3 regions of the Allobosea sp. 01N443 genome follow, and region 2 is predicted to be linked to each of the others. Evidence: riboswitches for the same ligand, from Rfam matches in the RefSeq annotation. Region 2 holds a riboswitch; each other region holds the start of a gene.
The links. A riboswitch is a leader RNA that binds a small molecule or an ion and turns the genes downstream of it on or off. The one in region 2 is predicted to bind cobalamin.
Positions count from the first base shown of each region.

Region 1 (2,254 bases), on a different contig from region 2:
TTCACCTGTCGCCCAGGCGCCCTTGATGAACTGCACCACCCCGACGCGCCAGTCATGGCCGAGAGCCCGCAGGATCAATCCGAAGGCGGCGGTCGACTTGCCCTTGCCTGGCCCCGTATTGACGATCAGGAGTCCCTTTTCGATCGTCTTGGCGGCGACCTCGGCATCCTGCACCGCCTTGCGCTTTTCCATCTTGGCCTTGTGGCGGGCGGCCTCGTCAGCATCGATCGTCATCGGAACCTCCTGCTCATTTCACCTGCATCGGCAGACCGGCGACCATGAAGATCACCCGGTCGGCCCGCGCCGCAAGCATCTGGTGCAACCGCCCCGCCTCGTCGCGGAACCGTCGGGCGAGCGCATTCTCGGGCACGATACCGAGCCCGACCTCGTTGGAAACCAGGACCACCGGGCCACGTGCCGAAACGCAGGCCTCGACCAGTTCCCGGCTTGCAGCCGCCACATCCTGCTCTGCCAGTATCACGTTGGTCAGCCAGAGCGTCAGGCAGTCCACCAGGGCAGGTTGCCCCGCGGGAACCGCGCGGATCGCCTGCGCCAGGGCCAGCGGCGCATCGATGGTCATCCAATCCTGCGACCGGCGGGCGCGGTGCTCGGCAATCCGGGCGCGCATCTCATCGTCATAGGCCTGCGCCGTGGCGAGATAGATCCAGGGCGCCGGCACCATCTCGATCAGGGCCTCGGCATGGCGGCTCTTGCCGGAGCGGGCGCCGCCCAGAACGAGGGTAAGAGGGGAAAGGATCGCTGCCACTGCCAAAATCTCAACCCAGGGAAGATCAGCCTAAGGAACGGACCTGGCGAGCGAAGCGAAACAAGCCGGGACAGGCCATCAGAGATCACATCGCTTCACTGCGCTCGCAATCACGATCGCTGCATTGCACAGCACCGTGCAGATGGCTAATGATCATCCCCGACGGTGCCTCTGCAAGGAGGTGAAAAGGGAACGCGGTGCGATACCGCGGCTGCCCCCGCAACTGTAAGCGGCGAGTTTCGCGCCATCGGCCACTGGGATTGTCCCGGGAAGGCGGCGAGAGATCCGGACCCGCGAGCCAGGAGACCTGCCGTCGATGAGTGATGCAATCCAGCGGGCTGCCGGCGGGGTGGCCAAGGAGACCGAGATGACGACGAATACGGCTTCGATCACCACCCAGGCCAGCGCATCCGAGCGCGTCAAGGCTGTCGCAGCTGCCCTGGCACTCGGCGCAGCCCTGATCTTCACCGTCGGCTTCGCCCATTCGACCAGCGTTCACAACGCAGCCCACGACACGCGCCACACCCTCGCCTTTCCCTGCCACTGAGGGAAAGGCAACATGGTCAATCGTGTTCTCACGGTCAGTCTTCTGGCCGGGCTTCTTGCTGGGCTCCTGGTCGCAGCACTCCAGCATGTCACCACCACGCCGCTGATCCTCAAGGCGGAAACCTTTGAGACGGCGTTGCGCGCAGCCGAGCTTCAGCACGCCAGCTTCACCGGCGATGCCAGGATCGTCCTTGCCCATGGCGGCGCCGACGCAGCCGACCACGCCGAGTGGAAGCCACAGGACGGCTTGCAGCGCACGGCCTTCACCACCATCGTCACCATTGCGACCGCGATCGGCTTTGCCGCCCTGCTGCTCGGCGGCATGATCGCAGCGGGCGATGCCATCACTGAACGGACCGCACTGATCTGGGCGGCTTGCGGCTTCCTGGCCTTCGGCCTCGTGCCGGCGACCGGGCTCGCACCGGAATTGCCCGGCAGCGCGTCAGCCGAACTGCTCCACCGCCAGACCTGGTGGATCGCCACCGCGCTCGTCACCGCCGGCGGCCTCTGGGTCTTCCTGCGGACGGAGGCGAGCTGGCTGCGGGCACTTGCCGTGCTTGCCATGCTCGTCCCGCATCTGATCGGCGCACCACATCCCGCCGCCCCGGAGAGCAAGGTCCCGGCCGAAATCGCAGCGCATTTCGCCGCGCTCTCGCTCGCGCTCCAGGCTGCCCTCTGGCTCGCTACCGGCTTTGCCGTCGGCGTGCTCTGGCCCTGGGCGACGCGCCGTGCCGCAGCCCCGGCCAAGGCCTGACGCTGAGCGCGATCCCCCGGGATCGCGCCGGAAGCAAAGGAACCGGCCTATGCCCGAAGGCGATGTCACCATTTTCGTCTGCGTCGCCTGCCGGCGCGCGCGGGCGGACCTGCCGGAGGGTTACGACCAGCCCGGACTGGGTTTTGCCGAGGCGCTGCGCGAACGCATCGCGCGCGACGGCGGGACGC
Region 1 covers NZ_JBFTRC010000022.1:8,187-10,440, forward strand. The annotation lists gene cobO (cob(I)yrinic acid a,c-diamide adenosyltransferase) at 1-234, opposite strand, end outside; gene cobU (bifunctional adenosylcobinamide kinase/adenosylcobinamide-phosphate guanylyltransferase) at 248-772, opposite strand; cobalamin riboswitch at 913-1,095, shown strand; gene AC1DRP_RS08790 (CbtB domain-containing protein) at 1,083-1,313, shown strand; gene AC1DRP_RS08795 (CbtA family protein) at 1,326-2,066, shown strand; gene AC1DRP_RS08800 (DUF1636 family protein) at 2,116-2,254, shown strand, end outside.
Region 1: another riboswitch for cobalamin. It lies ahead of AC1DRP_RS08790 (CbtB domain-containing protein); the one in region 2 lies ahead of AC1DRP_RS15530 (ribonucleoside-diphosphate reductase subunit alpha).

Region 2 (2,254 bases):
CGGTCGATCTCGCGGATCGCCAAACACATCGCGACACGCATGAAGAAGGCCTGCGGCAGCTCGAAGCGATTGCCTCGGACATGCAGTAAATAGCGGTCATAGAGCGTCTGGAAGCCGAGATAATCGAACTGGAGGTCGCGCTCCGGCTTGAGCGCAGCCGCAAGGCGGGCGAGATCGAAGCGTCCAAGCTCGGGATCGAGCAGCTCGTTGGCGATGCCGGTCTTCACATAGGCGTGGAGATAGTCGCCGTAACGTACTGACATTTCTGCATGAGTCGCCTGTTCCGGACGACCGGAGACGAAGCTCAGCGCCTKGCGGCGGAGCTTGTCGAGCAGGAGGCGAGCCGAGACCTTGGAATAGTTCGGTTCGGTCTCGACCAGGGTGCGCGCAGCCAGGATCGGCGCCTGCGCCAGCTCATCCTGACTGATGCCGTCATAGAGGTTGCGCTGCGCTTCGCTCAGCACGGCTTCAGCCGAGACGCCGTCGAGCCCGGCGCAGGCTTCGCGAATGACCGTGGCGAGGCGAGCCCCATCGAGCGGCACGAGCGCGCCGTCGGCTGCCTTCATGCGCAGCACCGGCGCGGAGGCGACCACAGGCTTCGCTTCCGCCTTGGCGCGGGCCCGTTCCTGGGCTCGTTCCTCGCGGTAGAGCACATAGGCGCGGGCGACCTTGTGGTGTTCGCTGCGCATCAGCGCGAGTTCGACCTGATCCTGCACATCCTCGATATGGAAGGTACGGCCGGCATCGGCGCGCCGCGTCAGCCCGGCGACGATCTGCTGGGTCAACTCCGCGACGATGTCGTGGATTCGGCGCGAGGCAGCGGCGCTGCTGCCCTCGACCGCCAGAAAGGCCTTGGTCAGAGCGACGCTGATCTTGGAGGCGTCGAACGGGGTGACGCTGCCGTTGCGGCGGATCACCTGGTAGCCCGGTTCCGCGGTCGATCGCGCATCGCTGCCTTGCGACGCGATCGGGCTGAACGTCTCAGGGCGGATGGTATCGGTCGCGAGGGACATCGGCTTTCAAACCCCAATCTGTAGGGGGCAAAGGCCAGGCGGAGTCGCAACGGAGAATGTCGCAGCGACGAGCGCCCGCAGACATGACCAAGCGATCCACCGGGACACCCCGCCCGAGGACGATTCTGCTGTCGCGGCAGGTCTCCTGGCTCGCGGGTCATCGCTCTTGTCCCGTCTTCCCAAGGCCTGGCGGCCTCAGTGACTGATAGTCTGGACAAGTACTCGCCGCTGACAGTTGCGGGGGCAGCGCCGGTTTCGCACCGGCTTCCCTCTTAGCTCTCGATCTTGCGACTCGAGAGACCGTGACCACCATATCTAGTGGCTATCGCGACAGTTCTGTCAACAGATTGCCACGGCCTATTCGTTGGCCTGTGAAGAGCGGGGAGTGGTCGAACTATGCGGCGATCGGCCTCGAGGGCGTCATGGCGCAGATGCTCGCGCTGTCGCCCCACGTGCTATGGCTGCCGAACGGTGGGCCATCTGAGCCCCGACTTGGAGGCCGAATGCGCAAGATCCTGATCATCGGAATTGGTGCCGGCAATCCCGACTATGTCACGGTCCAGGCGATCAACGCCCTCAACCAGGCCGACGTCTTCTTCATTCCCGACAAGGGGACAGAAAAGGCCGCGCTCGGACGGCTGCGGAAGGACATCTGCGAGCGCTTCATCGAACGATCGGATTATCGCCTGGTTCCGGTGCCGATCCCGGAGCGTGCCCCCGCCGGAACGAATTACCGTGGCAGCGTCGACGAGTGGCATGCGCGTATTGCCCATGACTACGAGGGCCTGTTCACGGAAGAACTCGGGGACGGTGAATGCGGAGCCTTCCTCGTCTGGGGTGATCCGACGCTCTATGACAGCACGCTGCGGATCGTCGAGCATATTCGCGCCAGGGGCTTCGCTCTCGAATACGATGTGATCCCGGGCATCAGCAGCGTGCAGGCCCTTGCGGCGCGACACCGGGTCGCCCTCAACCGGATTGGCGAGCCCGTGCTGATCACCACGGGACGCAAACTGGCGGAAGGCTTTCCCAATAACCTCGATAGTGTGGTCGTCATGCTCGACGGGGACCAGGCCTTCAAGAGTGTCGCGGGTGAAGATCTCGATATCTATTGGGGCGCCTATCTCGGCACCAAGGACGAGATTCTGATCGCCGGAAAGCTCTCGGAGGTGATGGGCGATATCGAGCGCATCCGGCGCGAAGCGCGAGAGGAAATGGGCTGGATCATGGATACCTATCTG
Region 2 covers NZ_JBFTRC010000054.1:13,214-15,467, reverse strand. The annotation lists gene AC1DRP_RS15530 (ribonucleoside-diphosphate reductase subunit alpha) at 1-1,013, opposite strand, end outside; cobalamin riboswitch at 1,132-1,333, opposite strand; gene cobF (precorrin-6A synthase (deacetylating)) at 1,517-2,254, shown strand, end outside.

Region 3 (2,254 bases), on a different contig from region 2:
AAAATCACGGCGCAGGCCTGAGCGCGATTGTGGATGGGATCGAGACCCGTCTCGGCAGCGTCGCTTATTGCGAGGCCGGGGCGGAAGCCGCCATCGTCGCCGCGCGCCATCCCTCAGCCTCCCTGATCGCCTGGCGCCATGGCACTGAATGCGCCATCTTCGCGGTCGATCAGAAGATCCGGCCGGAGACGCGCGACTGTATCGCCGCGCTACGCGGTCTCGGCCTCGAGATCCGCATTCTCTCCGGCGACCGAAGCGAAGCTGTCGCGCCGGTCGCCTCGGCCCTCGGTATCACGGAGGCCGAAGCCGGCCTGCGTCCCGACGAGAAGCTCAAGGCGCTCGACCGGCTCAGCGCCAAGGGGCGCAAGGTGCTGATGATCGGCGACGGGCTCAACGACGCTCCGGCCCTTGCCAAGGCCCATGTTTCGATCTCGCCGATCAGCGCGACCGACCTGGCGCAGGCCTCGGCCGACATTGTCTTCATCGGCGACAGCTTGATGCCGGTCGCCGACAGCCTGCGCATCGCCCGCAGGGCGCGCAACCTCATGCTGGAAAACCTCTGGTTTGCGGTGCTGTACAATGCCGTCGCGGTGCCGATTGCCGTCGCGGGCTTCGCGACGCCGCTCGTCGCAGCCGTCGCGATGTCGGGATCGTCACTGGTGGTCACGCTCAACGCGCTGCGCGCGGGACGCGGCCTGTCGCGGCAGAATACGGGAGTGGCGTCATGAATATCCTGGTGATCCTGTTCCCCCTGGCGCTCGGTCTCGGACTGCTGGGGTTGGCGGCCTTCTTCTGGTGCATGCGCACCGGCCAGTTCAGCGATCTCGAGGGACCGAGCTGGCGCATTTTGAGGGATGACGACCTGCGTTCGCCTGGGGACACCCGCACCAACGATCATTGACGCAGCGGCCGTTCCGGCCTTACCTCGCCAGCGACGGTTCCCTTAGGGGATCAAAAGGGAATGCGGTGCGGATGGTTCGCCATTCAATGCCGTGGCTGCCCCCGCAACTGTAAGCGGCGAGCCTTTCGCCACACGCCACTGGGGCCCTCGGACCTGGGAAGGCGGCGACAAGGCACCGACCCGCGAGCCAGGAGACCTGCCGTCAGCCGTGGTCACACGCGAACACGTTCGGACGGGGTGTTTCGATCGCTTGTTGAACTGCACGCTGGCTAAGGGCAGCGGACGGGGCCTCGCGTTCGCGGTGACGTGCCACAGACGTCAACGCCCGAGGTTCCATCGTGATCCGTCCTCCCAAGGTTGCCCGGCGCAGCCGGCTGCTCATCACCCTGCCGCTCCTTGTCTCCGCCGGCTCCCTCCCCCCCAGCCAGGCCTCCGCCCAGTCAGCCACCGAATCGATTGCCCTCGACGAAATCGTCGTCAGCGCGACGACGCGACCCACGCCAGCGCGCGAGATCGCCAATTCCGTGACCGTCATCACCGCGGGCGATATCGAGCGCGAGCAGCGCCGGACCCTGCCGCAGGCGCTCGCCGCCGTTCCCGGCCTCAATATCGTGCAGACCGGCGGGCCGGGCGGGCTGACCTCGGTCTTCATCCGCGGCACCAACTCCAACCACGTCAAGGTATTGATCGACGGCATCGAGGCCAACGACCCGTCGACCCCGAACCGCTCCTTCGATTTCGGCTCGATGCTGACCGACGACATCGAGCGCATCGAAGTGCTGCGCGGACCGCAAAGCGGCCTCTACGGCGCCAACGCGCTGGGCGGCGTCATCTCGATCACCACCAAGCGTGGCGAGGGTCCGCCGAAGCTCACGGCCCGAGCCGAGGCCGGCTCATACGGCACCTTCAACCAGTCGGTCGGCCTCAGCGGCGGCGATGACCGCTTCAACTACGCCCTCAGCATCGCCCATTTCAAATCGGATTCGACCCCGGTGACGCCTCCCGGGCTCGTGCCGTCGGGGCGCCGCGTCAACCCGAATTCCTACGACAATTGGACCTATTCGGCCCGGTTCGGCGTCGCGCTGTCCGATACGCTGTCGCTGAACTGGGTCGGCCGCTACACTGACGGCTACCTGCTCTTCACCGGCGATTCCGGCTTTCCGAGCACGCCCAGCAGCTTCCGCAGCAGCCAGGACTACAAGCAGGCCTTCACCCGCGGAGAGGTCGTCTGGGATCCGCTTGGTGGGCGCTTCGTCAATCGCTTCGGCCTGTCCTACAGCAATCAGGACCGCACCGGCCGCACGCCGAATGCGATTGGTATCCTCGGCCTGCCGACGGAGAATCTCGGCGAGC
Region 3 covers NZ_JBFTRC010000014.1:54,235-56,488, forward strand. The annotation lists gene AC1DRP_RS06535 (heavy metal translocating P-type ATPase) at 1-728, shown strand, start outside; gene ccoS (cbb3-type cytochrome oxidase assembly protein CcoS) at 725-901, shown strand; cobalamin riboswitch at 919-1,119, shown strand; gene AC1DRP_RS06545 (TonB-dependent receptor plug domain-containing protein) at 1,240-2,254, shown strand, end outside.
Region 3: another riboswitch for cobalamin. It lies ahead of AC1DRP_RS06545 (TonB-dependent receptor plug domain-containing protein); the one in region 2 lies ahead of AC1DRP_RS15530 (ribonucleoside-diphosphate reductase subunit alpha).